Regions from separate parts of the Rhodococcus aetherivorans genome, predicted to be linked through region 2. Evidence: riboswitches for the same ligand, from Rfam matches in the RefSeq annotation. Region 2 holds a riboswitch; the other holds the start of a gene.
The links. Region 2 has a riboswitch for cyclic di-AMP ahead of OCS65_RS22895 (resuscitation-promoting factor Rpf1 domain-containing protein). Riboswitches for the same ligand answer to the same signal wherever they lie in the genome.
Positions count from the first base shown of each region.

Region 1: it holds a riboswitch for cyclic di-AMP, as region 2 does, so the genes downstream of both, OCS65_RS13395 (C40 family peptidase) here and OCS65_RS22895 (resuscitation-promoting factor Rpf1 domain-containing protein) in region 2, are expected to answer to the same signal.

Region 1 is NZ_CP106982.1:2,930,705-2,945,931, reverse strand. It holds gene OCS65_RS13435 (ROK family protein) at 3-983, opposite strand; gene OCS65_RS13430 (hypothetical protein) at 997-1,404, opposite strand; gene OCS65_RS13425 (ArsA family ATPase) at 1,401-2,621, opposite strand; gene OCS65_RS13420 (SRPBCC family protein) at 2,654-3,091, opposite strand; gene OCS65_RS13415 (hypothetical protein) at 3,221-3,619, opposite strand; gene OCS65_RS13410 (glycosyltransferase family 4 protein) at 3,697-4,824, opposite strand; gene OCS65_RS13405 (hypothetical protein) at 4,867-6,195, opposite strand; gene OCS65_RS13400 (NlpC/P60 family protein) at 6,254-7,300, opposite strand; gene OCS65_RS13395 (C40 family peptidase) at 7,503-8,084, opposite strand; cyclic di-AMP (ydaO/yuaA leader) riboswitch at 8,099-8,266, opposite strand; gene OCS65_RS13390 (DEDD exonuclease domain-containing protein) at 8,719-10,500, shown strand; gene OCS65_RS13385 (Lrp/AsnC family transcriptional regulator) at 10,542-10,817, shown strand; gene trpD (anthranilate phosphoribosyltransferase) at 10,845-11,915, opposite strand; gene OCS65_RS13375 (hypothetical protein) at 11,984-12,430, opposite strand; gene ctaE (aa3-type cytochrome oxidase subunit III) at 12,568-13,179, shown strand; gene qcrC (cytochrome bc1 complex diheme cytochrome c subunit) at 13,243-14,112, shown strand; gene qcrA (cytochrome bc1 complex Rieske iron-sulfur subunit) at 14,109-15,227, shown strand, end outside.
Region 2 is NZ_CP106982.1:5,007,106-5,022,332, reverse strand. It holds gene OCS65_RS22935 (hypothetical protein) at 57-341, opposite strand; gene OCS65_RS22930 (hypothetical protein) at 700-1,257, shown strand; gene OCS65_RS22925 (CitMHS family transporter) at 1,367-2,767, shown strand; gene OCS65_RS22920 (sensor histidine kinase) at 2,835-4,508, shown strand; gene OCS65_RS22915 (response regulator) at 4,490-5,158, shown strand; gene OCS65_RS22910 (DNA repair helicase XPB) at 5,171-6,829, opposite strand; gene OCS65_RS22905 (helicase-associated domain-containing protein) at 6,906-9,194, opposite strand; gene OCS65_RS22900 (hypothetical protein) at 9,254-9,442, shown strand; gene OCS65_RS22895 (resuscitation-promoting factor Rpf1 domain-containing protein) at 9,507-10,091, opposite strand; cyclic di-AMP (ydaO/yuaA leader) riboswitch at 10,101-10,326, opposite strand; gene OCS65_RS22890 (YccF domain-containing protein) at 10,538-10,930, opposite strand; gene OCS65_RS22885 (hypothetical protein) at 10,927-11,169, opposite strand; gene OCS65_RS22880 (cold-shock protein) at 11,337-11,747, shown strand; gene OCS65_RS22875 (DUF2771 family protein) at 11,830-12,297, opposite strand; gene OCS65_RS22870 (MFS transporter) at 12,297-13,994, opposite strand; gene OCS65_RS22865 (glutaminyl-peptide cyclotransferase) at 14,056-14,850, opposite strand; gene OCS65_RS22860 (DUF3027 domain-containing protein) at 14,900-15,227, shown strand, end outside.

The DNA of each region.
Region 1 (15,227 bases), 2.1 Mb from region 2:
TCTCAGCCGCCTGGTCCGTTTCGTCCGGACCGGGACGATTCGCGGGCGAGGTCGGCCGCGCCCACCAGGCCGGCGGCGTCGCCGAGGTGCGCGGCGCGGACCCCGGCGAGCGGCCGGTGACCACGCCCGGTCAGGGCCGCCGCGTAGTGACCGCGGGCGTCGTCGAGGAACAGAGACGCCGACCCCGACACCCCACCCGCGATGACGACCAGGTCCGGGTCGTAGAGGTCGGCGACCATCGCCAGGCCCAGCCCGAGCCAACGGGCGAACTCGGCCATCGCCGCGACGGCGAGCGGGTCGCCGTCCTGCGCGGCCTCGGCGATCCGTCGTCCGGTCAGTGCCCCGGGATCCGCCGCGACGTCACGGGTGAGCGGGGAGGACCGGTCCGGGTCTGCCGCGAGCAATTCGATCGCCGTGTCGACCAGCGCGGTGCCGCTGCAGTACCGCTCCCAGCAGCCCCGCTTCCCGCACGCGCAGGGCCGCCCGTCGGGAACCACCTGCAGGTGCCCGAGTTCGGGGGCGATGCCGTGCGCGCCCCGGAACGGCACACCGTCCAGGAGCAGGGCGGCGCCGACCCCGGTGCCGACGGCCACCAGCACGGTCGTGCGGACACCGGCGGCCGCACCGAACCGGTACTCGGCCCACGCCGCGGCGTTGGCGTCGTGCTCGAGGATCACCGGCAGGCCGATCCGCGCGCTCATCCGCTCGGCCACGGGCACGTCCGCCCACGGCAGGTGCGGGGCGAAACGGACGACGCGACGGTCGGCGGTGAGGAATCCGGCGACGGCGAGCCCGACGGCGGTGACCTCGTTGCGTCCCGCCAGGCGGGCGACGGTGCGGTCGAGGGCATCCTCGAGGGCGCGGCCCGAGTGCGGGGTCGGCGACCGGACGGTGTCGACGACGGATCCGGTGCCGTCGACGACGGCCGCGCGAATGCTGGTGCCGCCCACGTCGATTCCGATCGTGAGTCGATCCGTGCTCACGGTGTGGACCCGATCAGCGCCGGATCGTGACCGAGATCGGCACGAACGCACCGCTGCGGCCGGGAGCCGGGGGCGGGGTCTGCGGATCCGGCCCGTCGGGGCCGGCCCCTGAGGGCGGAAGGTACCGGGCGAGCAGGTCCCGCAGCAGGGCGATCAGGGCCGCGATCTGGGTGGCGAGGCGGGTGAGGAGTTCGTGCGGCTCGCCCCGCACCGCGGCCGCGACGGCGCACAGCGGGCACCAGCTGCATCCGCTCGGCGCCGAGGCGGGCGCGGCGGCCGCGTCCCCGGTCGTCGCGCCGGGCGCGGGCCGGGCGGGCGGTGCGGGTTCGGCGAATCGCTGCACCGTCTGCTCGAGCCGGTCGAGAACGGCGTCGGCCAGCGCCCGCAGTTCGGCGACGAGGACGTCGTGATCGGCGCTCACTGCGGCCACACCGCGGGATCGGGACGGAACCGCACCAGCAGGTCGGATCCCTCGAACTCGGCGCCGGAGACGGTGCAGCGCCGCAGACCGGACGCGAGCCGCACCCGGCGACGCATCCCGTCGGCACCGATCACCAGGTCGTCGTCCACCCGGCCGAGTGTCAGCGATGCCGCGTCCGCCAGCGGCAGATGCATCCGCATCGTGTACACCGCATCCACCCCTGTCCCCGATTCGCGCTGTACCCGCACCGGCTCCACGCCGGAATCCTCCGGCGTATGCGGCGCCACGCCGTCCGGGTACAGCGACTCCGCAAGCGCCGCCAGAGAGGCCAACCCTACCGGTTCGGTGCATCGCTGCTCGCACTCGACCACGGCGACGGCGCCGAGAATCGTCTCGATCTCCGCCACGATCCGGCGCTGCCCCCCGCGCTGCTCGGCGAGCCAGGTCGCGGCGGGCCCGGCCTCGTCCGCCGGGAAGTCCGGGACGGTCCGATTGACGAGCACGCGCGCCAGCCGCAGACCGGACAGGGCCGTCCAGGACCGCAGCCGCCGCGCCTCGGCGACGCCGAGTCGATCGGCGGTGGCGACGAGGTGGACCGAGGTGCGGGAGTGGTCGGCGAGCAGGTCCCGCACGGTCGCGGTGTGGTCGACGACGCGGTCGACGAGCGCCACGACCAGGGCCAGACGCGGGTCGGCACCCGTCGCCGCGACGATGCGGCTGTGCCGGGGCCAGATCCGCTCGATGTACTCCGACACCGTCGCCGGCGCGGCGAGCGTGCGGAAGGCGTCCGCGGACGCGGGGAGGTCGACGATCACCGCGTCCCAGCGTCCCGTGTCGGCCAGGCGGGCCACCTCGCCGAGGGCGAGGATCTCCTGCACGCCGGGCAGCCCGGTGACTTCCTCGGGTGCCGGGATGCCGAACCGGTCGCCGTGCTCGTGGGCGCCGCCGGCGGCGGCGAGCGCGGCCAGGAGCGCGAAGCGCTGCTCGAGCAGGGCGAGCGAATCGATCTCCAGCGTGTCGAGGCCGCCGGTGACCGGGACGATGCGCGCATCGACGGATCCCGGCGTCGCCGGGTCGACGGCGAACACATCCGTCAGCGAGTGCGCCTGATCGAGGGAGACCACGAGGGTGCGAACCCCGGAACGAGCCGCCGCGAGGGCGGTCGCCGCCGCGAGGGTCGTCTTGCCGGTGCCCCCCTTGCCGACGAAGAGCTGCACGGCGGCGGGGCCGGGCCGCCCGGCGTGCCCGCTCAGCCTTCCACCCGCTTCTTGAGTTCCTTCAGCGCGGTGTCGGTGATCACCTTCTCGGCCTTTCGTTTGAACAGGCCGATCATCGGGATGGTCAGGTCCACCGTCAGCTCGTAGTACACGGTGGTGCCGCCCTCCGGCGCTTCGGTCAGGATGTAGGAGCCGAACTGGGCCTTCTGGATCTCGCCCGCGACGAGCTCCCAGCTGACCGATCGGCCGTCCGGGGCCCACTGGTAGACCAGCTCGTAGGTGTCGCGCACCACCCCTGCGTCGAGCACGAACCGGACCCGCTCCGCGCGTCCCCCGGACTCGACGGCGAGCACTTCCACGGACTTCGCCGCCGAAACCCAGGCGGGGTACGCGTCGAAGTCGGCGATCACGGCCATCACCCGATCGGACGGAGCATCGATGGTGATCGACCTCTTGGTCTTCTCGGCCATGCGACCAACGCTTCCTTTCCCTCTGTCCCCGCCGTCCGTCCCACCGGTCGGCACACGCGGGAACCGTTGTCTATCACACCGTAGTAGTTCCGGGGAGGGCTCGTCGCCTGCAGGTGCTCGGCCGTCGGATCAGGGATTTCCGTCCCGGGGCGGTTCGCCGGCGGCGCGGCCCGCGTCCAGTCGCCGTTTGACGTCGAAGGTCATGGCCTTGCCGGCGACGCGACGCCGGTGGTTCATCGTGGCGAGGTCGAGTTCGCCCACCCGCTCCGGCGGCACCCCGGTCGGTTCGCAGTGCAGGAAGTAGTGCACGATCGCGCCGTCGAGCATCGGCTCGAGCCAGACCTCCATCGTGCCGTTCAGCGCGCCGGCGACCGACCACCGGATGCCCTTGTCGGCCCGGTCCTCGCGGACCGTCAGAGCCAGGTCGGGCCACCACGCACGCCAGCGGCGGGGCTCGGCGATCTCGGCCGCGATCCGCCGCGGCGACGCGGCGACGAAGGTCTGATCGGCCACCTGAATGCTGCTCACGGGGAAAGCTTCACACACCGCCGGTTCCGGCTCGTCCAGGGGGCCGGGTCGGTCGGGCGCGCGGGCCGGTCGGGGCGTCAGGCCAGCAGGCGCCGCAGTTTCGCACCGAGCACGTCCCACCGCCATTCGGCGCCGACCCAGGCGCGGCCCGCCGCGCCCATCGCCGCCGCCCGGTCGCGGTCGGCGAGGACGTCGGCGACGGCGCCCGCGACCGCCGCGACCGACGTGCCGTCGACGACGACCCCGGTCTCCCCTGCGCGTACGGTCTCCGGCGCACCGCCGGACCGGCCCGCCACCACGGGCACCCCGGTGGCGGACGCCTCGAGGTAGACGATCCCGAGACCCTCGACGTCGAGGCCGGCGCCGCGCGTACGGCACGGCATCGCGAACACGTCCGCGATGGTGTGGTGGGCGGGGAGTTCGGCAGCCGGCACCCCGCCGGTGATCACGACGTGGTCGTCGACCCCGACCGCGCGGACCAAGTCCCGGAGGCGGTCCTGGTACGGGCCGCCGCCGACGATCACGAGCACCGCCCCGTCGATGCGACGGCGGACCTCCGGCAGCGCACGGATGAGCATGTCCTGGCCCTTGCGGGGCACGAGCCGGGACAGGCACAGCACGGTGGGCCGGTCGCCCAGCCCGTACCGGGCGCGCAGTTCCGCGCGAGCGGCGGGGTCCGGCCGGAACACCTCGGTGTCCACGCCGGAGGGCAGATGCTCGAGCCCCGCGCCGGGCCCGAACGCCGAGGCGAATCGACCGCGGGTGTACCGGCTGACGTACGTGACGGCGTCGGTGTGGTCACCGATGCGGCGCAGCGCCTGCCGTCCGGCGGGCACCATCGACCAGCCCACCTCGTGCCCGTGGGTGCTGGCCAGGACCCGGCGGGCACCGGCGCGGCGCAGCACGGGCGCGAGCAGGGCGAGCGGCGCCGCGGCGCCGAACCACACGTTCTCGCAGGCCCGGTCGCTCATCAGCCGGGTGGCCCGCCGTGCCACTGCGGGGGTCGGCAGCATCAGGGTGGTGGGGTGGCGGACAACCTCGAAGGGTTGCCGGGCGTCGAACTTCACGTGGCTGTCACCGCGCCATCGCGGGGCGTACACGACGAGTTCGTCCGGGGGCAACTGGGACGCGAACGCCTGCAGGTAGGACTGGATCCCCCCGGGCCGGGGCGGAAAGTCGTTGGTGACCAGCAGCGTTCGGGGCATGCGCTCACCGTAGGCGGTGCCGTGGCGGGCGCGGACGCCGGGTCAGCCGACCCGGGCCGGCACCTGCGCCTCGAGCCAGGTCTGCCATCGGGCGACGAATTGCTCCGCATCCGCACCGAGCACGTCGCCGAGCGCGGCGTCGAGTTCCGCGGCGTCGACGGGCCCGGTGGCCAGCCGCCGGTACAGGGCGGTGAGACGATCGCCGCCGAACTCCCCGGCGACGAACGTCGCGATCGACCACGCGCTCTCGTACGCCAGACGCGCACCGTCGCCGGCGAAGTCGGCGTCTGTAGGCAGCGCGGTGGGCGCCCCACGCTCGGCGACGGCGGCGGCGAGGGTGGGCGCGATGACGCCGAGGGCACCGTCGGCGTTGCGGTAGCCCACGTAGTCGGCGTAGCCCTCGAGGATCCACAGCGGCGACCCGTCGACCGTGTCGGTGCGGGCCGCGACGTGGGTGAGTTCGTGGCGCAGGATCGCCCGCAGGCCCGCCGCGTCCAGCCGCTGCCCGGCGGCGGGGCTGAAGACGATGCGCTGGCCGGTGGTCTCGCCGCGCTCGTGGTCGACAGCGTCGGACACGGCGACGGCGGCGATCTCCGCGCCGTTGTAGCGGCTGCCGACCTGGGCGGTGAACTCGTCGTGCGAGGCGGTGACGAGCACGAGGGCGCGGCGGGGCCACTCGGTTCCCCACGCGGCGTCCACGGCCTCCACCGCGGCCTCGAGTTCGCCGGCGATGTCCGAGACGAGGGACGAGTGCTCGGGGTGCCCGACGACGAGGGACCGCCCCCCGGCCCCGGTGTCCACGGCCCGGACCAGCAGCGGTCCGTAGTCCCACGGCCCCCGCCAGGTGGTGGTCTCCGCACCCGGCAGCGGGCGGTCGTCGACGAGGCGCCACTGCTCACCCCGGCGGGCGAGGAGCAGCGTGACGGGCTTGCGCGTCGGTTCGTCGTCGATGCCCTCGACGGCGTAGCGCAGCAGGACGGTGTGGGCGCGGGCCTCGTCGGCGCCGAGGCGGGCCCCGACGTCGTCGGTCACGTCGGTCCCGGGGTCCTGGCCGAGCTCGTAACCGAAGTCCGCCAGCGGCAACGCGGCGAGGGCCTCGGCGCGCCGCACCTCCGCGTCGAGCAACCCCGGGCGGGCCTGCGGGTCCACGAGGGCCGCCAACGCCGCCCGGTCGGCGGAGCGCACGGCCCGGGACCAGGTGTCGAGCAGCCCCTGCACGGCCGTGCGCGACGCCGGTTCGGCCGGCTCGTCGTCGGGCGTGAACGCGAGCGTGAGGCCGACGGCCACGACCGCGACGATCAGCCCGGCCACGCCGAGTCGCTCCCACCGGCGGCTGCCGGGGGGACGGCGGGACGAATCGGGCGCGGGCACGGCGGCCAGTGTAGGTCGCGCTCACACCGGCACCGTGGGGGTGGCGGCACGACGGGCGTCAGTACCGGCGGGCGTTGTGGAACGGCATCCTGTCCATCGGGGCGACCTTGACGGGCACGCCGTACGTGGAGGCGTGCAGGACGTTGCCGTTGCCCGCGTACAGCCCCACGTGCGAGGCGTCGTCGTAGAAGGTCACGACGTCGCCGGGCTGGAGCTGGTCGCGCGGGACGGGGGTGCCGCCCTGGGCCTGGGCCTGGCTCGAGCGCGGCAGGCTCTTGCCGATCTGCTTGTAGGCCCACACCACGAGGCCGGAGCAGTCGAACGCGGAGGGGCCGGTGGCCCCCCAGCTGTACGGGCTGCCGATCCTGGTCATGCCGGCCTGCAGGGCACCGCTGCCGCTACCGGGGGCGAGGCCCGACAGGATCTTCTCGGCGTCGAATCCCGGCGGGAACGGCGCGCCGGCCAGCGTGGCCTTCTCCTCGGCGCTCAGCTCGGCGAAGGCGGCGAGCACCTCGTCGATCTGGGCCTCGAGCTCGCTCTGCTGCCGCTGCAGATCGTCGCGCACGGCTTGCGCCTGCTCGGCGGCGGCACGCGCCTCGTCGACCGAGCGCTGGGACGCCAGCGCCGCCTCCGCGGCGGCCGACGACGCGGTGCGGAATCCCGCGACCTGGTCGGCGGTCTCCTGGGCGATGACGTCGAGCGCCGACATCTGGTCGAGCAGCTGCTGGGGTGAGTCGCTGACCATCAGGGCGAACAGCCGGTTGGTGCGGGCACCGCGGTAATTGGCGACGGCGAGCTTGTCCACGGTCGGGCGGAAGACCGCGAGTTCTGCTTCCGCGGCGGCCAGCGCCTCGCGGTCGCGGGCCAGCTCCGCGTCGGCGGCGCGCTGGGCGTCGACCTTCGCGTCGAGATCGATTCCGGCATTGTGCAGCGCCTCGGTGGTCTGCTCGGACTTGCGCGACAGCTCGGCGAGCCGCTCCAGGGCGACGGTGGGGCTCTCCCCCACCGGGTCGGCTCCGGCCGGGGCGGCCGCGAACGCCACCGTCAGCAGCACTCCGATTGCCACCAGCGCCCGAAGCGACCGTTTCGTCCTGTCCACCACCACGGGACCAGGTCCTTTCGTTCGACGTTGCGCACCCGTTACCCGAAAAATCTCGATCAGGTTACGGAAGGGCATTGGTTCGTGTCTACCCACCGGTAGGTCACGCAGCGCCGGGTAGGCGAATCCCGGAAAACCGGCGGGGGCGGACCGGCATCGACCGGTCCGCCCCCGCTGCGCCACTGCGTGGCAGTCGTCGAGTCGTCGCTCAGTAGCGACGGGCCCCGTCGACCGGCATCGAGTTCACCGGGGCGACCTTCACGGGCTGGCCCGAGGTCGACGCGTGGATGACGTTGCCGTTGCCGATGTAGATGCCGGAGTGGCTGCCGCCGTAGAAGGACACGACGTCGCCGGGCTGCAGCGCCGAAACGTCCACGGCGCGACCGGCGGAGGCCTGCTCGTAGCTGGTGCGCGGCAGGTTCAGGCCGGCCTGCTTGTAGGCCCACTGCACCAGGCCGGAGCAGTCGAAGGCGTCCGGGCCGGCGGCGCCGTAGACGTACGGGGCGCCGAGCTTGGTGTGAGCGGCGTCCACGGCGCGCTGTGCGACCGAGGTGACCGGCGCGCTGAAGGGCGCGGCCGGCGCCGGCGCGGCACCCTGCGGGGCCGGCGGGACGAGGTTGGTGACCTCCGGCGGGAGGGTCACACCCGCCGGCAGCTCGAACGAGCCGACGCCGGGAATGGTGATCGGTTCCGCGAGGGCGGGACCCGCCGAAACAGTGACCGCGCCGAGAGCGAGGGCACCGGCGACGACGGCGCGCCGCACGGTGCGCTTGGAAATCTGAGACGCCACGAGGGGGTTGCTCCATTTCTTCCGTTCGTCCGCCGACCGAGTTAGCTGACGGGTTCGGGCTGGGAAGATCAGCCCTACCCCTCGTCCCGCTGGCGCGGTCGGAGGGGATTCACCCCAGAGGACAACGTGGGTCCCCGGCTCGGGCACCCGCTGCGGGTGCGCCGATTAGGCGGTGACCGAGCGGCGTCTCCCCTCTGGTGGTTCGACATCCTCACCGCTTGGTCTCGAAAAGATTACGAAATCGCATCGGAGGATGTCGACCGTCCGCGCCGGAGACGCCGCGGATTGACGGGTATGTCCGATTCGGGTCCGACGGCCCGGCCCGTTCGATCACGGAAACATAACGGTCGGTTCGGGACGCGGCAGGCCCGCGGCCGCTCCGGGCGCCTCCGGCGGCCTGCGCCCGGAACCCGTCGCGTTGTCGCAGGTCGAACCGGCGATCACGAGCGCATCGACGAAGCGAGAAGCCGCCGACCGAGGCGGCGCCTGCCCTCCGGTCGCGGTATCGATACCCTCTCGCGCCGCCGCCCACACCCACACGGCCGACCGAAGGTGTGATCCTCGTCTCTCCGGACCGTTCCGGGTGTCTCCGCCCCGTCCCCGGGGTGTCGGACCCGCCCCCTACCCTGGCGTCGTGACCGTGCCCCACCGAACCGAGCCCGCCGTCGGGGTGCAGCTCGGTTTCGACGAATTGGACACGCCGCTGCGGGAGACCACCTTCGTCGTCGTCGATCTCGAGACCACCGGCGGCAGCTCCACGGACGACGCGATCACGGAGATCGGGGCGGTCAAGATCCGCGGCGGCGAGGTGCTCGGCGAGTTCGCCACGCTCGTCGACCCGGGCCGGTCGATCCCCCCGAACATCGTGCAGCTCACCGGCATCACGACCGCCATGGTCCGTGCCGCGCCCCGGATCGAGCAGGTCCTGCCCTCGTTCCTCGAGTTCGCCGCCGGATCCGTGCTCGTCGCGCACAACGCGGGCTTCGACGTGGGATTCCTGCGGGCCGCGGCGTCCCGGTCCGAGGTCGCGTGGCCCCGCTTGCAGGTACTGTGCACGGTCAAGCTCGCGCGCCGCGTCCTCGGCCGGGACGAGGCACCGTCCGTGCGGCTGTCCGCGCTCGCCGAGCTGTTCCGGGTGTCCACCACGCCCACGCACCGCGCCCTCGACGACGCCCGGGCAACCGTCGACGTCCTGCACGCGCTCATCGACCGCGTCGGCAACCAAGGGGTACACAGCCTCACCGAACTGCGGGACTATCTGCCGGCCGTCACCGCCGAGCAACGCGCCAAACGGTCCCTCGCGGCGCACCTGCCGCGGCGGCCCGGCGTGTACCTGTTCCGCGGGCCCTCGGACGAGGTGCTGTACATCGGGACCGCGGTCGACCTGCGCCGCCGCGTGCGCAACTACTTCACCGGATCCGAGACCCGGCCCCGCCTGAAGGAGATGGTGGCACTCACCACCCGGATCGATCACGTCGAGTGCGCCCATGCCCTCGAGGCCGGGGTGCGGGAGCTGCGGCTGCTCGCCGCGCACGCCCCGCCCTACAACCGTCGCTCCAAGTTCCCCACCCGGGGCTGGTGGATCACCCTCACGGACGAGGCGTTCCCCCGGCTGTCCGTCGTCCGCACACCGACCACGGCGCCCCCGGCCCCGACGTGCGGCGGCCCGACCGACGCCGTCGGCCCGTTCTCGTCGCGGGCCGACGCCGTCGCCGTCGCCACCACCGTCGCCGAGTTCTGCCTGCTGCGGACCTGCACCCGGCGCATCCCCCGCACGAAACGGCACGGCGAGCACTGCCCTCCGGAGGCCGTGGGGGCCTGCGCCGCCGCCGCGGCCGGGCTGCAGACCCCCGTCGAGTACGCGCGGCAGGTGGACCTCGCCCGGGCGCTGCTGCGCGGGGAGGACGACGCGCCGCTGCATCGGATGCGCGAGCGCATCGACCACCTCGGCGCCGCCGAACTGTTCGAGAGCGCGGCCCGGCTGCGGGACCGGGCGGCCGACGCCGTGTTCGCGCTGCGCCGGACGCAGCGCCTGGCCGCCCTCGCGGCGGTGGACGAGCTGATCGCCGCCCGCCGACGCGCCGAAGGGGGCTGGGAGTTCGCGGTGATCCGGGCCGGCCGGCTCGCGGCAGCGGGAGTCGCTCCACGCGGCGTCCCGCCGATGCCCGTCGTCGACGCGATCGCCGCCGCGGCCGAGACCGTGCGCCCGACGACCGCGCCGCTGCGGGGTGCGCTCGTCGAGGAACTGGGACTGCTGGCCCGCTGGCTCCACGACGACGGAGTCCGCATCGTCCGGACCACCCAGGGCTGGTCCGAGCCGCTCCGCGGCGCCGGGGCGTGGGCGCAGTGGGGTGAGCTCGCCCGAACGGCACGCGCCGGGGCCGAGCCGGTCACGATCGCGCACCCCCTACGCTGAGGGCTCGCCCGCAGGTCCGTCCCCGGAAGCCGAGGAGAGCAATGATCCACGCCATCGTCCTGATCCACGCCGACGCCCACCGCATCCCGGAGACCGCCCAGGCGGTCGCGGACCTGGCCGGCGTCGACAAGGTGTACTCGTGCGCCGGCGACATCGACCTGATCGCGGTGCTGCGGGTGCGCGACCACGAGGAGATCGCCGAGGTGGTCACCCGCGGGATCAACAAGCTCGACGGCGTGACCAGGACGGCGACGCACATCGCCTTCCAGTCGTACTCGAGCGCCGACGTCGAGGCCGGGTTCTCGATCGGCGAATAGGACGGACGCCCCGGCCCGTCGTCGCGCTCAGCCCGCGGCGGCGAGCCGGTTGGTCACCTCGACCCAGCGGGCGAGCACCGCAGCCGCCGCGCCCGAGTCCAGCGCCTCGGCTGCCGTCTGCATCCCCGCCGCCAGGGCACTGGCGAGCGATCCCTCGAACCCCCGGAAGGCGGCGATCGCCCCGGCGGCGTTCAGCAGGACCGCGTCGCGTACCGGCCCGTGCTCCCCTGCGAGCACCGCCCGCGCGATCGCGGCGTTCTCGGCGGCGTCGCCGCCGCGCAGCGCGTCGAGCGGCACCCGGGCGACGCCGAGGTCGGTGGGGTCCAGGCTCACGGTGCTCACGCTGCCGTCGCGGACGACGTACACCGTCGACGTCGTGGAGGTGGTCAGTTCGTCCAGCCCGTCGTCGCCCCGCACGACGAGCGCCGAGTTGCCCCGCTCGGCGAGGACACCGGCGACCGTGCCGATCAGCTCCGGAAAGGCACATCCGATCAGGCCGGCGCGGGGCCGGGCCGGGTTGGTCAGCGGCCCGAGCACGTTGAACACCGTCGGGATACCGATCTCCTTACGCGGTGCGGCGGCGAACCGGAGCGCCGGGTGGTAGACGGGGGCGAAACAGAACCCGATGCCGGCCTCGGCGACCGACTCCGCGACGGCCTCGGGACCGAGGCTGATGTGCACGCCGAGCGCCTCGAGCACGTCCGCGCCGCCGCTCTTCGACGAGGCCGCCCGGTTGCCGTGCTTGACGACGCGGATGCCGCACGCGGCCACCACCAGCGACGCCATGGTGGAGATGTTGACCGTGTTCGCCCGGTCCCCGCCGGTGCCCACGATGTCGACGACGTCGTCGTCAACCGGCACCAGCCGGGCGTGGCCCAGCATCGAGTCGGCGAGACCGAGCAGCTCCTCGGGCGTCTCCCCCTTCATCTTCAGCGCGACGCCGAACGCGGCGATCTGCGCGGCCGTGGCGTTGTCGGACATGATCTCGTCCATCGCCCACTGGGCCTCCGCACGCGCGAGGTCGCGTCCGGCGGTGAGCGCACCGAGGACCGCCGGCCAGCTCCGGGCCACCGCATCCGCCTGTCGTCCAGCGTTCATCGCACCTGCCCTCGCCGCATCTCGCTACTCGGTGCGCCGCCGTCGTCGGCGGCGCATGCCGGAAGAGCTTAGCCAGCGCCGATCTCCGGCTGCAGGGCGTCCCACCCGAGCGCGGTACCGCCGAGTCGTTGCGCCAGACCGGCCATCCGCGACCGCTCCTGCGAACAGTGCAGCGCATCGAGCACCTGCACCCGCTGCAGCAGCACGGCCTCGCGGCCGGGCCCGGCCGGGTTCGCCGGCTGCGCCGGGGCGTACCCGTCCTGCGCGGCCAGGGCGATCGCCCGCTCCACGGAATCGGCCGGCAGCTCGAGGTGGTGCCGCAGGACGGCCTCCGCCTCCGGCGACCAGGCCGGTTCGGTCGTCGCACCCCGCTCGAGGGCGGTCGAACAGGCCTCGACGTCGTCGAAGGACGAGACCACCACCACCAGGTCCGGCCGCGCCGGATCCAGGGGCTCCGGACGCCTGCGCGAGAACGCTCGCCGGACCCGGCCCCACACCCCTCCGCCACTGCTCATCGCACCACGATCCCACGCGCCACGGGCGGTGCACGACCGCCCCCGGAAAATGCGACCGCACGGCGTCCACCAGCGAAGACGCGCCGATTTCGGCCCCGATTGCCCACGAGTTACTACGAGCAGTCATACTTGCGAACGTGACGAGCGCAGTAGGGACTTCAGGAACTGCAATCACCCAGCGCGTGCACTCGCTGAACCGGCCCAATCTGGTCAGCGTCGGCACCATCGTGTGGTTGTCCAGTGAGCTCATGTTTTTCGCAGGGCTCTTCGCCATGTACTTCGTGGCGCGGGCGCAGGCCGACGGCAACTGGCCGCCGGAGCCTGTCCATCTCAATCTGGCGTTGGCGGTGCCGGTCACCCTCGTGCTGATCGCCTCCTCCTTCACCTGCCAGATGGGTGTGTTCGCCGCCGAACGCGGCGACGTGTTCGGCCTCCGGCGTTGGTACATCATCACCCTCGCCATGGGCACGTTCTTCGTGCTCGGCCAGGGCTTCGAGTACACCCAGCTGGTCGGCGAGGGCGTGACGATCTCGAGCATGGTGTGGGGTTCGGTCTTCTACATCACGACCGGCTTCCACGGCCTGCACGTCATCGGCGGCCTCGTCGCCTTCGTGTTCCTCCTCGTGCGCACGAGGGTCAGCAAGTTCACGCCGGCGCAGGCCACCGCGGCGATCGTCGTCTCCTACTACTGGCACTTCGTCGACATCGTGTGGATCGCGCTGTTTGCCACGATTTATTTCATCCGTTAGCCAGCTGAACGCCCAGGCAGCCCCCTGACGTCCAGTCCGTCCCGACATACCAAAGGGATACAGATGAGTTCATCACCACCTCTCGCTTCCGAGGGTGACATGCCCGGTCAGTCCGCGGCCGCGTCCGCCAAGTCCCGCCGTCAGCGCAAGCTGCGCCGCCGCGTCACCGGTGCGCTGGTGCTCGCCCTCGGCCTGCTCAGCGCCGGCTTCCTCGCCTCCGCGCTGACTCCCGCGCCGCAGGTGGCGACGGCGAACGAGGACCAGTCGGCCCTGATCCGCGAAGGCAAGCAGCTCTACGAGACCTCCTGCGTCACGTGCCACGGCGCCAACCTGCAGGGTGTGCAGGACCGCGGCCCCAGCCTGATCGGTGTCGGCGAGGCGGCCGTGTACTTCCAGGTCTCCACCGGCCGCATGCCGATGATGCGCAACGAGGCCCAGGCCGTGCGCAAGACGCCGAAGTTCGACGCGGCCCAGACGGACGCCCTCGGCGCGTACATCCAGGCCAACGGCGGCGGCCCGACGCTCATCCGTGACGAGAACGGCGAGATCGCCCAGTCCTCGCTGCGCGGCGACGACGTCGCCCGCGGCAGCGAGCTGTTCCGCCAGAACTGCGCCTCGTGCCACAACTTCACCGGCCGTGGCGGCGCGCTGTCGTCCGGCAAGTTCGCGCCGGCGCTGGATCCGGCGAACGAGCAGCAGATCTACACGGCGATGCTGACCGGCCCGCAGAACATGCCCAAGTTCTCCGATCGTCAGCTCACGCTGGAGGAGAAGGAGGACATCATCGCCTACGTCAAGGCGTCCGGCGAGACGAACAGCCCCGGCGGATACGGCCTGGGCGGATTCGGCCCCGCCTCCGAGGGCCCGGCGATGTGGGTGGTCGGGATCGTCGCCGTCGTCGGTGCGGCACTGTGGATCGGAGCAAGGTCATGAGTGGCGGCGAAACGCCGAACAAGCACACGATCGAGAACCTCGATCAGATGAGCCGCGACGATCTCGTCGCGCTCGGCACCAACCTCGACGGCGTGGACGTGGCGTTCCGCAAGGACCGCTGGCCCGTCGCGGGCACGCGCGCCGAGAAGCGCGCGGAACGGAACGTCGCCTTCTGGTTCGGGCTGGCGGGTGTGTCGGCTCTCGCGTTCATCGCGGTCTTCATCTTCTGGCCGTGGGAGTACCAGGGCCCCGGTGAGGACAACTACACGCTGTACAACCTGTACACGCCGCTGCTGGGCCTGACCCTGGGTCTGGCCATCCTCGGCGTCGGCGTCGGCGCGGTGCAGTTCACCAAGAAGTTCATCCCGGAAGAGGTGTCGATCCAGGATCGGCACGACGGAGTCTCTTCGGAGGTCGATCGGCGGACGATCGTCGCCGAGCTCTCCGACTCGCTGGACACCTCCACGCTGCCGCGTCGCAAGCTGATCAAGCGCACGGCACTGTTCGGTGGCGGCGCGCTCGGCCTCGGCCTGATCATGCCGCTCGGCGGCCTGATCAAGAACCCCTGGGCCGAGGGCGACGAGTCGCCGCTGTGGGTCTCGGGCTGGACGCCCCGGTACCCGGGCGAGACGATCTACCTGCGTCGCGACACCGGACGCCCGAACGACATCGTCCTGGTCCGCCCGGAGGACCTCGATGCCGGCGGCATGGAGACCGTGTTCCCCTTCCGCGAGTCGGACCGCGGTGACGAGCACGCCCTCCTCGAGGGCCTGCGCGGCATCCGCAACGCCGTCATGCTGATCCGCCTCCGGACCGAGGACACGGCGAGGGCGATCAAGCGCAAGGGTCAGGAGAGCTTCAACTACGGCGACTACTTCGCCTACTCGAAGATCTGCACCCACCTGGGCTGCCCGACGTCGTTGTACGAACAGCAGACCAACCGCATCCTGTGCCCCTGCCACCAGTCGCAGTTCAATGCCCTGGAGTACGGCAAGCCCCTGTTCGGTCCTGCTGCTCGCGCACTGCCGCAGTTGCCTATTACAGTGAACGAAGAGGGCTTCCTCGTCGCCAACGGTGACTTCATCGAGGCTCTCGGTCCGGCATTTTGGGAGCGT
Region 2 (15,227 bases):
GGAGCCCTCTCGCGCGATGGCGCAGGATCCACCCCTTCGACACGAGGACCTTCGGATCACTGCGTAGCGGCCCGTACCGCCGCGATCACCCCGGCGACGAGCAGGGCCAGCAGGGCGACCACGAGCAGGACCGGAGCCAGCAGCGCCACCAGGACGACGGCGAGAGCAAGGAGGATCTTGGCCTTGATGCTCAGTCCGGACAGCAGGCCCTTGAACGCTGCCCACACGACGTTCTTGCCGGTCAGGAAGGCCCGGATCCCCTCCAGGACGGCACCTTTGATCGGGTGGCCCTCGGTGACGGAGTCGGTGAGCTGATCCGTCCACCCGGGGATCTTGCGCATCACCGCGGCTCCTTGCCTCCGCGCCGCGCGCGCAAGTCGGCGAACGCGGATCTTCAGCCACTCGACGAGGGCCGCGAAGGGTCCGGGCTTGCGGCTCGGAAGAGGCTCGCCGCGACCAGTGGGTCCGGGGCGTTGCGAGGTCGAGGCCGGCCGGCGGGGCGTGCGCTCCGGCGACGAGGGCCGGGATGCCGACGAGGGCCGGGATGTCGTGGAGGTGCGGGACTGCTCGCGGGGCCGCTGCCGTGCCTCCCCCGCGGCGGCGGTCCGCGTCCGCGGACGGGCCGGGCGCGTGGCGGCTTCCTGCCCCGGGCGGCGGGGGGTCTCCGACGTCGATCGGCGGGGGGCCGTTGCCCGTTCGGTGCGCGGCTTCGACGCCGTCCGCCGCGGTGCCGCCGTGGTGGTCGATTTCGTGGCGGCCTCCTGCCCCGGGCGGCGCCGGGGGGCATCCGACGTCGATCGGCGGGGTGTCTCCGGCGCCGATCGACGGGGGGCCGTTGCCCGTTCGGTGCGCGGCTTCGACGCCGTCCGCCGCGGTGCCGCCGTGGTCGATTCCGTGGCGGCCGACTTCGTGGCGGCCGACTTCGTGGCGGCCGACTTCGCGGCGGTCGGTTTCGTGGCGGACGAGCGTCTGCGGGGCGCTCGTTCCCGGCCGGCGGTGGCCGACGCCGTCGGCCTTTTCGCCGTCTCGGACGACGGGGCCGCACGACGCGGCCGCTCGGTCGTCCTGGTCGAGCTGCCCCGGTCCGCGGCCTTGGTAGCCGTTCGGCCGGGGCTGCCGGATGCGGTCCGGCCACCCTTGTCGCCCCGTGCGCCCATGCAGAAGGCGTACCCCTCATGCGGTCCCGGTAAACCCGCCGACCGGGGCGAATGCACTCGAGCAGAATGCGCACAACGGCGCTATCGCACGCAACGGTGACCACCCGCAGTGGCCTGCCCCACACTTCCGTGTAGCAGAGATCACACCGGGCGACGACCCGGATTCTCGAACCCCCTCCGCACCGTCCACCGACGAAAGCGAGCAGATCGTGCTTGTCTTCCTCGGCTTCCTCATGGTTGCCGTCTTCATGTATCTGATCCTGTCCAAGAGGGCCACTCCCGTCGTCGGGCTGATCCTCGTTCCGGTCGCCTTCGGCCTGTTCGCCGGTGCGGGCGCCGATCTCGGCGACATGATCGTCGACGGGGTCACCGACCTCGCCCCGACGGCCGCGCTGCTGTTCTTCGCGATCATCTTCTTCGGGATCATGATCGACGTGGGGCTGTTCGACCCCCTGGTGCGGCTCGTCCTGCGGCTCGTCCGGGACGACCCGGCGCGGCTCGTCGTGGGGACGGCAGTGCTGGCGATGGTCGTCTCCCTCGACGGCGACGGCTCGACCACCTTCATCATCACCACGTCCGCGATGCTGCCGCTGTACCTGAAGCTGCGGGTGAGCCCGGTGGTGCTGACGGTTGTCGCGGGCCTGTCGAACGCGACGATGAACATCATCCCGTGGGGCGGCCCGACGGTCCGCGCCGCCAGCGCGCTCGGCCTGTCCCCGTCGGATGTGTTCGTCCCGATGATCCCGTCGCTGCTCGTCGGCCTGGTCGTCGTGCTCGGGTTCGCGCTGCACCTCGGTGTCATGGAGCGCCGGCGCCTCGGCAAGCTGGTGTGGACCGCTGAGCCGGTCCTGGCCGGCGCCGGCCGCGGCGGCTCCACGGGAGCGGGTCGTTCGGGTTCGCGTGGCGCCGGCAGCGGATCCGGCCCGGACGCGCCCGGCGACGACGAGACCGGCGGTTTCGTCGCAGGTCTCGACCCGACCCGCGCGACCCTGCGACCGAGGCTGCTGCCGTTCAACGCGCTGCTCACCGTCGCCCTGCTCGTCGTCCTCGGGCTCGACATCCTGCCCATCCCCGTCCTGTTCATGATCGCCGCAGGTCTGGCGCTGGCCGTGAACTTCCCGCGCGTGTCGGAGCAGTCCGAGGCGATCGTCCGGCACTCGTCGAGCATCGTGTCGGTCGTGGCCATGGTGTTCGCGGCCGCCGTCCTGACCGGTGTGTTCCAGGGCACCGGCATGGTCGAGGAGATGGCGCAGTGGCTGACCGGCGCGATCCCGGACGCGCTCGGCCCCTACCTGGCCGTGATCACGGGCGTGCTCAGCATCCCGTTCACCTTCTTCATGACCAACGACGCGTTCTACTTCGGCGTGCTGCCGGTCCTGGCCGAGACGGCCGCCCAGTACGGGATCGAACCGGTCGAGATGGCCCGCGCCTCGATCACCGGCCAGCCCGTGCACATGCAGAGCCCGCTGGTGCCCGCGATCCTGCTGCTCGTCACCCTCGCCGGCGTCCAGCTCGCCGACCACCACCGCAAGGTGCTGTGGCGTGCGACGCTCGTGTCGCTCACCATGCTGGCCGTCGGCATCCTCCTGGGCCAGATCCCGCTCGGCTGAGCTCCGCACCGACGTACCGTCGCGAGAAACGGATCAACGTGTCGGACCCCGAATTGCCGGAGGCGTCGTGAGGCTGCGCACCCAGGTGCTGCTGTTGCAGTCCGCCGTGGTGGCGGTGGCGCTCGGACTCGGGTTCGCGGCGTTCGTCACCACCACCGAGGACCGCGTCACCGACGAATACGGACAACGCGCCCTCGCCGTCGCCCGGACCGTCGCAGCCGATGCCACGGTCCGGGCCGAGGTGGCCCGGCTCGCGGCCGCCGACGACGGAGTCGTCGCACCCGGCAACCCGGAGCTCGCGACCGGCACGGTCCAGCAGGCCGCCGAGGCGGTGCGCGCGGCCACCGGCGCGTTGTTCGTGGTGGTCACCGACGAGCAGGGACTGCGGCTGGCTCACCCCGACGCGCGGCTGCTCGGTCTGCGGGTCAGCACCGACCCGGACGAGGCCCTGGCCGGACGGGAGGTGGTGCGCAGCGAGCGCGGCACCCTCGGCGACTCCGTCCGGGCCAAGGTGCCCGTCGTCGCCCCCGGCTCGGAGCGGGTCGTCGGCGAGGTCAGCGTCGGCATCGCCACCGACCGCGTCCGGTCGGAGCTGCGCGAGGACGTCGCGCAGGCGGCGCTCGTCGCGGCCGGCGCCCTGGCGTGCGGCGCCGCGGGATCGGCGCTGCTGGCCCGCCGGTGGAAGCGGCTGACCCTCGGCCTCGAGCCCGAGCAGCTCGCCGAGCTGGTCCGGGAGCAGGAGGTCGTGCTGCACGGCATCGGGGAAGGGGTGATCGGCGCCGACACCGAGGGGGTGGTCACCGTCGTCAACGCCGAGGCCCGGCGGCTGCTCGACCTGCGCGGCGGAGTGGGGGACCGGCTCGAGGACGTCGGGCTCACCCCGCGCCTGCTCGACGTCGCGCGCCGCCCCCGCGACGAGCCGGTGGCCGCCGCCGCGGGCGACCGGATCGTGCTGGCCGTCGCGCGACGGGTCCTGCGCGACGGCCGCGACCTGGGCACCGTGATGTCGGTGCGCGACCGCACCGACGTCGAGAAGCTCACCCGCGAACTCGACGCCGTGCAGTCGCTGACCACCGCCCTGCGGGCCCAGCGGCACGAGACCGCGAACCGCCTGCACCTGCTCTACGGCCTGCTGCAGCAAGGCCGCAGCGCTCAGGCCACCGAGTACCTCGAGCAGCTCCTCGGATCCGGGCCCACCGGCCGGCCCCTCGACGGGCTCGACGCCGTCGCCGACCCGTACCTGCACGCCTTCCTCACCGCCAAGGCCGCCCACGCGCGGGAGAGCGGGGTGACGCTGGTCCTCGGCGAGAACACCTGGGTGCGCGGCACCGTCCGCTGCCCCGTGGACGTCACGACCGTGCTGGGCAACCTGCTCGACAACGCGATCGAGGCGGCCCGCGAGCACGGGCACGACCCCGCCGAGGTGGAGGTCGAACTCGTCGAGGCCGGCCGCGACCTGCACCTGGCCGTCGCGGACACCGGTGCCGGCATCGCCGCCGGCCGCGCCGGGGAGGTCTTCGGGGAGGGTGTCACCACCCACGCCGACGGTGCCGTCCCGGGCGGTCGCGGAATGGGCCTGGCGCTGGCGCGGCAGGTGGCCCGGCAGCACGGCGGCGACGTGATCCTCGCCGATCCCGGCGGGCGGCGCACCCCGGACAATCCCACCGGGGGCGCGGTGTTCGTCGCCACGCTGATCGACGTACTCGACGAAGGAGACACCGCGTGGGCGGATCCGATCTGACGGTGCTCGTCGTCGACGACGACTTCCGCGTCGCGGAACTGCACGCGAGCGTGGTCGCCGCGGTGGCCGGGTTCCGCGTGGCGGCGGTCGCCGGTACCGTCGCGGCCGCGCGCGACGCGGTCCGCGAGGCCCCGGTCGACCTCGCGCTCGTGGACGTGTACCTGCCCGACGGCTCCGGCATCGACCTGATCCGTGAACTCGACTGCGACGCATTCGTACTCGGCGCAGCCGCCGAGGGCACGACGGTGCGGGCCGCGCTGGCCGCCGGCGCCTCGGGGTATCTGGTCAAGCCGTTTCCCAACACCGAACTCGCGCGGCGGTTGTCGGCGTACGCGCAGTACCGGCGTCTCGTCGCCGGCGCCGAACTCACCCAGGCCGAGATCGACTCGGCGCTCGCCGCGCTGCGCCCGGCGCCGTCGGGCGCCGGCGACAGGGCGCCCCGATCGGTGACCAAAGAACTTGTCCTGCAAGCTCTCTCGTCCTCGAATACGCCCATGTCGGCGGGGGAGGTGGCGGCCACGATCGGGGTGTCCCGCGCGACCGCTCAGCGTTATCTCGCCGCGCTCGTCACCAAGGGGCAGCTGCGGATGCAGCTCCGGTACGGCAGCACGGGACGACCGGAACAGGAGTACCGCCTCCCGCCCGGCTGAACCGGCCGGCGGTCAGCCGATGGTGGGGCCGAGCAGATCGTCCGCGTCGGTGATCCGGTACGCGTAACCCTGCTCGGCGAGGAACCGCTGCCGGTGCGCGGCGTACTCGGCGTCGAGGGTGTCGCGCGCGACGACCGAGTAGAAGTGCGCCTGCCCGCCGTCGTGCTTGGGGCGCAGCAACCGGCCGAGGCGCTGCGCCTCCTCCTGGCGCGAGCCGAACGTGCCCGACACCTGCACCGCCACCGACGCCTCGGGCAGGTCGATCGAGAAGTTCGCGACCTTCGACACGACGAGCACCTTCAGCTCACCGGCGCGGAAGCGGTCGAACAGCTCCTCGCGCTCCTTGTTCCGGGTCGAGCCCTTGATCACCGGGGCGTCCAGCGCCTCGCCGAGCTCGTCGAGCTGATCGAGGTACGCCCCGATGATCAGGGTGGGGGAGTCGCGGTGCCGGTCCAGGATCGACTTCACCACCGCGATCTTCGTGTGCGCGGTCGAGCACAGCTTGTACCGCTCCTCGGGCTCGGCCACCGCGTACGTCATCCGTTCCGCGTCGGTCAGGGTCACCCGCACCTCGACGCACTCCGCGGGCGCGATCCAGCCCTGCGCCTCGATGTCCTTCCACGGTGCGTCGTAGCGCTTGGGGCCGATGAGCGAGAATACGTCGCCCTCGCGGCCGTCCTCGCGCACGAGGGTCGCGGTGAGGCCGAGCCGGCGCCGGGACTGCAGGTCGGCTGTCATCCGGAACACCGGGGCGGGCAGCAGATGCACCTCGTCGTAGATCATCAGCCCCCAGTCGCGGGAGTCGAACAGCTCGAGGTTGCGGTACTCGCCCTTCGACTTGCGGGTGATGACCTGGTAGGTGGCGATGGTGACCGGGCGGATCTCCTTCTTCTCCCCGGAGTACTCGCCGATCTCGTCCTCGGTGAGCGACGTGCGGGCGATCAGCTCGCGCTTCCACTGCCGGCCCGCGACGGTGTTGGTCACCAGGATCAGGGTGGTGGCGCCCGCCTTGGCCATCGCGGCCGCACCCACCATCGTCTTCCCCGCCCCGCACGGCAGCACCACCACGCCGGAGCCGCCGGCCCAGAACGAGTCCGCGGCCATCTCCTGGTAGTCCCGCAGGTGCCAGGGGTTGGTCTCGAAGTCGAGGTTGATCGCGTGTGCCTCACCGTCGACGTAGCCGGCGAGGTCCTCGGCCGGCCAGCCGACCTTGAGCAACATCTGCTTGAGCCGGCCGCGCTCGCTCGGATGCACGATCACGGTGTCGTCGTCGAGCCGGGCGCCGAGCATCGGCGCGATCTTCTTGTTGCGCATCACCTCCTCGAGCACCGCCCGGTCGAGGCTGACCAGGGTCAGGCCGTGCGCGGGGTTCTTCACCAGCTGCAGCCGGCCGTAGCGGGCCATGGTGTCGACGATGTCGACGAGCAGCGGCTGCGGGACCGCGAACCGGGAGTGGGTGACCAGGGCGTCGACGACCTGCTCGGCGTCGTGTCCCGCGGCGCGGGCGTTCCACAACGCCAGCGGGGTGACCCGGTAGGTGTGCACGTGCTCGGGGGCGCGTTCGAGCTCGGCGAACGGCGCGATGGCCTGCCGGGCCTCGTTCGCGAGGGCGTGGTCGACCTCGAGGAGCAGGGTCTTGTCGGACTGGACGATCAACGGTCCGTCGGCCACGGACGCCTCCTAGCACGGGAACAGGCAGAACCTCCCCATTCTCCAGGTGCGGCGGCAGGCCCGCCACCGGCCGCCGTCACTCCACGAGCGCGACCGTGGTGATGCGGTGCAGCACGAAGCTGCGGACCGTGCCCGCGGCGGGGTCGAACGCCTCGAGCTGCCCCCCGCCGACGGCGACGGGATCGACGATGCGGTGAGTGGCGACGCCCTGCGCGTCGACGTAGCCGATCCGGACGCTGCGCTTGCCGTGCGCGGCGAGTTGCAGCAGCGCCATCGTCGCGGCACCGCCCGTGCGGGTGCCGTCGCCGCGGACGGTGGTGCCGCGCGGGGCGGCCGCGGCCCGGTCCCCGGCGCGCAGCGTGCGGATCAGGGTGTCGAGTTGCTCCCCGGTGGGCGGCGTCGGTCCGATGTAGCGGGGCCGTGCCCGCGGCACCGACACCCGGGCGCCTCGTGGCCGCAGGTCCAGCACCGCGCCGGTGGCGTCCTCGCCCGCGGGCGCGAAGCCCGCACCGCGCAGCTCGGCGAGCACCTCCGCCAGCGGCGCCTGCGACACCGCGACCGTCGGCGCGACGGCCCGCAGGGCGAGGTGGCCGGCGACGGGGTGACCGAGCACCTCGGCCAGCAGCGCCGGGTCGTCGGAGCGGACGAACGAGGCGGCGATCCCGGCGCGGAGCCGGCCGTGGCGGCGGGCGACGTCGTCGATCAGGTAGGTCAACGCCTGGGGGACGGGAGTGCGCGAATGCGTGGCGAACAGGGCGTGCAGCTCGGCGGCGCCGGTGCCCGCGTCCAGAGCGCGGCGCACGCCGGGCTCGCTCACCCGGTACACCGTGGCCGCGCCCGCCGACTCGACGTCGGCGACGAGGGCGATGCGGTCCGCGAGTTCGGGCACCAGGGGGCCGGGCGCCACCACCGTCAGGTCGGCCTGGACCAGCACGTAGTCGACCGGTTCCGGCAGGACCGCGGCCATCTCCGCCTCGGGGTCGCCGCCGTGCAGCAGCGCCTTGCCGGGCGAGGCGAGAGCCCCGTGCGCGACGACGGCCAGCGCCGTCGCCTCCCGCAGCGTCTCGGCCACCGTGTCGGCGCCGAGCCGGGCCGCCCACCGCGGCCGCCGCCAGGCCAGCACGGCTCGCGCCGCATCCGCGCCGGGCGCCGACCCGGGCACCTCGGCGAGCAGCTCGAGCAGCAGGCGCCGCTCGCGCGGTGCGGCGGTGGACTGGCACTCGTCGGACAGTGCGGCGATCGGCTTGTCCGTCGCGTCGCGGCGCCCGACGAGCCACGGACGTCGCGGCGCGTCGAGCCACGCGCCCGCGAGCACGGCCCAGCGCTGCGCGGGCGGCGCGTTCGACCAGCCGTCGGCGGCGGTGGTCGGCGCCCAGTAGTCGTCGATGTCCGTCGGGGGCGGCGGCTGGGGCACACCCCGCGAGATCAGGCCGGCCGCGGCGAGCACCTCGACGAGCAGCGCGGCGAGTTGCTCGTCGACGTCGACGGTCTTGGCGAGGCGGCGCAGTTCGCGCACTCCGAGTCCCCCGGACTTGAGCGCGGGGGCGGGCAGCGCGGCGAGCGCGTCGATCAGGTTCTCGCAGTGCCGCAGCAGTTCGAGGGCGGCGCCCGCAGCGGTGGCGTTGACCTCGGCGACGACGTGCGTCGCGGGCAGCGGCCGGGGCGGGGTGAGGGCGGCGGGGTCGAAGGGGGCCTCGCCGCGCAGCGCCTGACCGACCCGGTGCGGCAGCTCGACGGTCTCGTCGTCGAGCCGGATCAGCAGCCCGGCGGTGAGCAGGCGCTGCACGGGCCGGTCGGCGGGTGTGCCCGCCGCGGCGTCGCGGGTACGCCCGACGGGCGAGGTGCGCGCGAGGGTGTCGAGCAGGCTGCGCTGCGCCGGATCGAGGTCGGCGAGCAGGGCGCCGACCTCGGCCGGGCCCGGCAGCTGCTCGGGGTCGGGACTGCGGCCGATTCGCCACGGCACCGCCTCGGCCGCGGCCTTGACCAGCCGCAGCCCGTCGGCGGGACCCCACACGAGCGACAGGCGGCGCAGGCGGTCGAGGGACCGGTCGACGTTCTTGGCGGTGACGCGGCCGGACACGGAGTCGAGCAGCGCCCGGCGGGTCACCGGCTCCCGGTCGGCGCCCAGCCGGGTCAGCGCGTCGACCACACCGAAGTCGAGGACGGTGAGTTCGTCGGCGGCGCGGAACACCGAGGCACGTTGCTGCGCGCGGCCGGCCAGGACGGCCATCGTCGCGGGTGGCGGGACCACCAGGTCGGGGCGCGCGCGCAGCAGCTCGGCGAGGTCGGCGTCGCGGCGGTCGCTCAGCCAGCGCGCGAGCGACTCCGGCCCGGTCTCCGGCGCGGCGGGGTCGGTGGCGGTCATCGAGACCAGATTAGAGACCTGAAGTAGCTGTCCGTGAACCTGCCTGCCAAAATGAGCGCATGGCTGACAATTCGAAGAAGCAGTATGTCGATCCGGGGTGGCCCAAGGTGGCGGACGGGGACCACGCCGTCACCGAGTTGTCCTCGACTCGTTCCGGCCCGTTGTCCCCGTACGGCGAGGAGATGGAGTTCCCGTTGCCGGTCGACTCCCTGCCGTACACCCACCCCCGCACCGTCATCAACCGCTGATCGAAGCACGAAAGAGCCCCGCACCGGAACGGTGCGGGGCTCTTTCGTGCGTCTGTGCCGGGTATCAGTTCGGCAGGGCGGCGTTGACCGCGTCGACGAGGTTCTGGTCGACGGCGATGCCGGCCTGGCGCAGGGCGTCGAGGCCCTGTTCGAAGCCGGCCCGCAGGCCCTGGGCCTCCGCGGGCAGAGCGGGAAGCTCGGGCACCTCGGGGGCGGCCTCGACGACCGGGGTGTTCTGGACGGTGCCGGCGCTCGTGGACGGGGCGCTGCGCTGCGTCGGAGCGCTGCTCAGGCCGAGGCTCGAGGAGCAGGACGGCCACGCGCCCCAGCCCTGGCCGGCGAGCACGCGCTCGGCGACGGTGATCTGCTGCTCGCGGGTGGCCTGGTTGGCGGTCGCCGCGTACTCGCCGCCGCCGTAGGCGTTCCACGTGCTGGGGGAGAACTGCAGGCCACCCTGGTAGCCGTTGCCGGTGTTGATGCCCCAGTTGCCGCCGGACTCGCACTGCGCGAGGCGGTCCCAGTCGGAGTCGGGAGCGGCGTTGGCGGTGCCGCTGAAGGCGACGCCCGTGACGCCGAGAACCGCGCTGGTCAGCGCGAACTTGGCGACGGTGCGGCCGGTGTTGGTGGGTTTGCGATGGCGTCCGCTCATGTCGGTTCCGGTTCCTCTCCGTACGCGCCTACGAGGTCAGCTGTCGGGTTCGGGCTGAAGAGGTAGCCCGGCCTCCTCGCCGGTGGGCGATTCGGCTTCACCCCAAGGACCGTCGCCGTGGGCGGCGATCCGGGTGCCTCCTGGGAATCGGTGTTCCCTGGGAGACCGTTGGGTCCCCCGCTTCCTGCTCCCGTGGATCGTTCGTCGGGACACCCGGAATCCGCGGAGCAGGATTTGGCGCGACGGACCCGGGGTGGCCGAACCAACCGGCCGGAGACGACGGTAACGGCTCGAGGCGGGGATTGTCACCAATTGATAACGCCGAGCGCAGCGAGGGCGGCGCGTGAGTGGCGCGTGTGGCGGGATGAAGTCGCAGGTAGGGACCAAAGTCCATCGCCGGTGCCGGTTCGCGACCTCGCCGTTATGCCCGTGTTATGTGAGGAACGTCACATGTAACTCGGGCGGTTGTCCACCGGGACGATGTCCTTCCCGAGCGGCAGCAGCGAGATCGGCACCATCTTCAGGTTCGCGAGCGCCAGGGGGATGCCGATGATCGTGATCGCCATCGCGATCGCCGTCACGACGTGACCGAGGGCCAGCCAGATGCCGGCGACGACGACCCAGATCACGTTGCCGATCAGCGACCCGGCCCCCGCCGTGGGCTTGTCCACCACCGTCTTGCCGAACGGCCACAGCGCGTACATGCCGATGCGGAACGAGGCGATGCCGAACGGGATGGTGATGATCAGCACGAAGCAGATCAGGCCTGCCAGGAAGTACCCCAGCGCCAGCCACAGGCCGCCGAAGACCAGCCAGATGATGTTGAGCAGAATCCTCACGTGTGATCCCTTCCGCGGGAGCGCCGGCCGGAGCGCAGCGCGAAGGTCAATGCCAGCACGAAGCCGAGCGGCCAGGCGAGAGTCAGCAGATACAGCACCAGGCCCGGCCGGCCGTCGGTGACGGCGGGGGTCAGGAAGATCGCCACCACGGCGACGATCCCGACCAGGAAACATGCCAGCGCGGCCTTGAGCAGGCCGTTGCCCGGTGCGGAAGAACTGGAGGTGCCCACGGGTTCCACCGTAGTGCTTCCCCACCCGCCCGCGCCGCCGCCGGACTTTCGAAGGTGGACTCCGCCGCGGGTACACTGACGCATGTCTGCGCGTCCCGCACTCGAAGCGGGGCGCGTTGTTTTGCATATCCACTCGTGCCCACCGGGGCACGGCTGTCGAGGAGCGGGTGAACGCAGTGCCTACCGGCAAGGTGAAGTGGTACGACATGGAGAAGGGCTTCGGCTTCCTGTCCCAGGAGGAGGGCGAGGACGTCTATGTGCGTGCCTCCGCGCTCCCGGCCGGGGTCGAGGGCCTCAAGCCGGGTCAGCGGGTGGAGTTCGGCATGGCCGCGGGCCGTCGCGGACCGCAGGCGCTCAGCCTGAAACTGCTCGATCCGCTGCCGTCGGTGCGCCAGGGCGGGCGGCGTGAGGCGGCCCCCCAGAAGCGGCACACGCCCGACGAGCTGCACGGCATGGTCGAGGACATGATCAAGCTGCTCGAGGCCACCGTGCAGCCGGAGCTGCGCAAGGGCCGCCATCCCGAGCGCAAGACCGCCCAGCGGATCTCCGAGGTGATGCGGGCCGTCGCCCGCGAGCTCGACTCCTGACGCCCGGCGTCGGGCCGACCCGACGCGAGAGGGGCCTTCCGGGACAGCACCCGGAGGGCCCCTCTCGCATGCCGGACGGGGGTCAGAACGTCTGGATCGCCCACACCGGCGCCTGCTCCCCGGTGGCGGGAAGCTGCAGCACCACATTCAGCAACTGCGCGCCGGGGTCGGACGGCACCGTCACGGCCCGGGCCTGACCGGGCGTGTAGTCGCGGAACCCCTCGAAGATCTCGCCGGTGCGGGGATCACCGTAGGTGACGTTCAGCCGCCAGTCCGAGTCGGTGATCTCCGACGGCAACGACAGCTGCAGCGGCCGGCCCGCCGGCACCTCGAGCATCACGGCCTCGAGGCCGGCGCACGTGCCGTCGGCGCTGCACAGGCCGGGCTCGACCGTGACCGTACGGCCCTGCGCGTACGCCGTCACCGTGGGCACGCTCGGCGGTGCGGAACGGACGAGGGAGACCACGACCGCGGTGAGCCCGCCGATCGCGACCAGCGCCACGATCACCAGGATCGCGATCGTCTTCTTCGTCCGGGGCTGCAGTCTCATCACGTTCCGTTTCTCGTCGTACGTCCGCCTGGCCGCGGGATGCGACCGGTGGTCTCCTGGGTGGCGTGTTCCGGGCGTTTGCCACCGAAGCCCGGAACGACGGTGCCTCCACGGTAGGTGAGGATCGTCTGCGTCAGACCGAGGGCCAGCACGACGGTGACCACGGTGAACCCGAGCCAGTACTCGGTCGGCAGCAGGACCCCCAGGGCCCCGCCGAACACCCAGCTCAGCTGCAGCACCGTCTCCGAGCGACCGAACCCGGACGCGATGGACTCCTCCGGCAGGTCCTGCTGCAGCGACGCGTCCAGCGACACCTTCGCCAGCGCGCTCGCGCAGGATCCCACCAGCGCCACGAGGGCCGCCGTGATCAGGTTGCCGGTCGCGGCGGCCAGCGCCGCCATCACCGTCACGGCCGCGGTGCACCGCACCACGATCAGCGCGGGACGGCCCAGCGTGAGCCGCGCGCCGGTCGCGTTGCCGGTGAAGTTGCCGATGGCGGCGGCCGCGCCGACCAGACCCAGCATCCCCGCCTGGACCAGGGGCTCGTGCTCGGTCTTCGACTTGGCGACGAACGCGATGAACAAGGTCAGGAAGCCGGTCAGCACCCGGATCGTGCCGTTGCCCCACAAACCGGTGAGCACGGCCCGCCCCAGCGGCTGCCGACGGCTCTTCGCGCCGCCGGCGCGCGCGGGCGTCGCAATCACTTCGGTGCGGGTCCCGGTGACCTCGGTGCGGGCCTCGGCGCCGTGATACGACAGCGTGGCCGGCACCTCGCCCTCGGTGACCTCGACCCACGACGGGATCCGCATGCTCAGGTACGCGCCGAACGCCGTGATGACGGCGCACAGCCACAGTGCGCCGGACGATCCGAACAGCCAGGCCGCGGCGGCGGCGACGGCCCCGGCGCCCATCGTGCCGCCCACCAGGCCGAACACCGTGAGCCGGGAGTTCACCCGGACCAGATCGATCTCGGGCGGCAGCACCCGCGGCGTCACCGCCGATTTGAGCACCGCGAACGATTTGGACAGCACCATCATCGCCAGCGCGGCGGGGTACAGCCCCCAGCTGTCGAAGTTGAACACCAGCACCACGGCGAGCACGGTGCGCGCGGCGAACGACGTGGCCAGCGCCAGCCGGCGACCGTGCTGCAACCGGTCGAGCAACGGACCGATCAGCGGGGCGATCACCGCGAACGGGGCGATCGTGATGAGCAGATACAGGGCGACCTTGGTCTTGTCCTCGCCCGTGGCCGCCGAGAAGAACAGGGTGTTGGCCAGGGCCACGGCGACCGCCGCGTCGCTCGCGAAGTTCGCCATCGTCGCGTAGGTCAGGGCCGTGAGGCCCGAGCGGTCCGCACCGTCCGCGGTGGCGGCCCGGCGGAACGTCGCGATGCCCTTGCTCGTGAGCTCACGGCTGCGCAGCGCCGCGACGCGGGTGACCGTCAGTTTCCGCGGCATCCGTGGGGCCCGCGGGGCGCCGGCGCGCTCCTCGCGGGAGAAGTCGTCGCCCCGGTACCTGCGGGCGTCCTCGACCGGGTGCAGCGGCGGCAGGGGGGTACGTCGCGCAGACGTGCGCCGCGGCGGCGGATAGTTGCCGTTGCCGGGGTGCGGGGCCCGGGCCGACCGGCGGGGACGACCGCCGACGTCGGCGCCACGGCCCGCGTCGTCGTGTGCGCGTTCCTCGTCCGAATCGGTCACGGCACAATTCTGTCGCACCGGGCGGATCGGTGTTCGGTGGCGTGCCCCACCTGCGGCGCGATCACGGCACGAACCGCACCTCGAACACCGACGGCCAGTACTTGCCGGTGACGAGGAAGCGATCGGTACCGGGCAGGTGCGCGATTCCGTTGAGCACGTCGATACGCTCGCGCTGCCCGTCGGTGAGCTGCTCGCGCAGCGCCCCGGCGTCCACCACGGCGGTCACCCGGCCCTCGTCCGGGTCGATGCGCAGGATCTCGTCGGTCTTCCACACGTTGGCGTACACGGCACCGTCGTCGGTGCATTCGAGTTCGTTGAGGCGGGTGACGGCGCGGCCCTCGCGCAGGACCGTCACCCGGCCCGTCTCCGCGAAGGTCCCGGGGTGCCGGAACGTCAGCTCCGCGGTGCCGTCGCTCATCACCAGCCGGTCGTCCTGGGCGCACAACCCCCAGCCCTCCCCGTCGTAGCCGGCGCGGCCGCGTTCGGCCAGGGTGTCCCGGTCGCGGGCGACCGCGACCCCGTCACGCCACGTCAGCTGCCACACCGTGGTGCCGGCGACGGTGATGCCCTCGCCGAACATGCCGTCCGGCACCGGCACCCGGACCCGTTCGGCGCCGGTGGCCAGCGACCGCGCCGCGATCCACGACCGGCCGGACAGGCCGGTGCCCTCGAGCAACTCGTCGCCGGACACCTCGAGGCCCTGCGTGAACGCGGCGGGATCGTGCGGATGCACGGCCACGACCTCGGCCCGCAGGCGCTCGGGCGGCGGACCCGGATCCGCCGGGGCGGAATCGCACGCGGCTGCCGCGACGCAGGCGGCGACCGCGGCCGCGACGGAGAGCGGACGGCGGCGCATGCCCACATGATGGCAGCCGAGGGTCGCGGTGGCGGTTCCGTGCGGCAGAATGGGGTCCGTGAGTGGTGTGCCTTCCTCAGTTGCGTCCGGCTCCGCGTCCGCCTCTACCGAACAGCTCGTGCAGCCTCTGCTGGCCGACGCCGTCGACGTCGCGCGGGCCGCGCTGCTGGACGCGGGCGAGACCGGCGTCGGCGCGTACCTCGGCGTCGCGGCCGAGGACGACTGCGCTGCCACCCACCGGTTCGCCGCGGAACTGCCCGGGTACCGGGGCTGGCAGTGGGCCGTCGTCGTCGCCGCCGCACCCGGCTCGGACCGGGTGACGGTGAGCGAGCTGGCGCTGCTGCCCGGACCGGACGCGCTCGTCGCGCCGCGGTGGG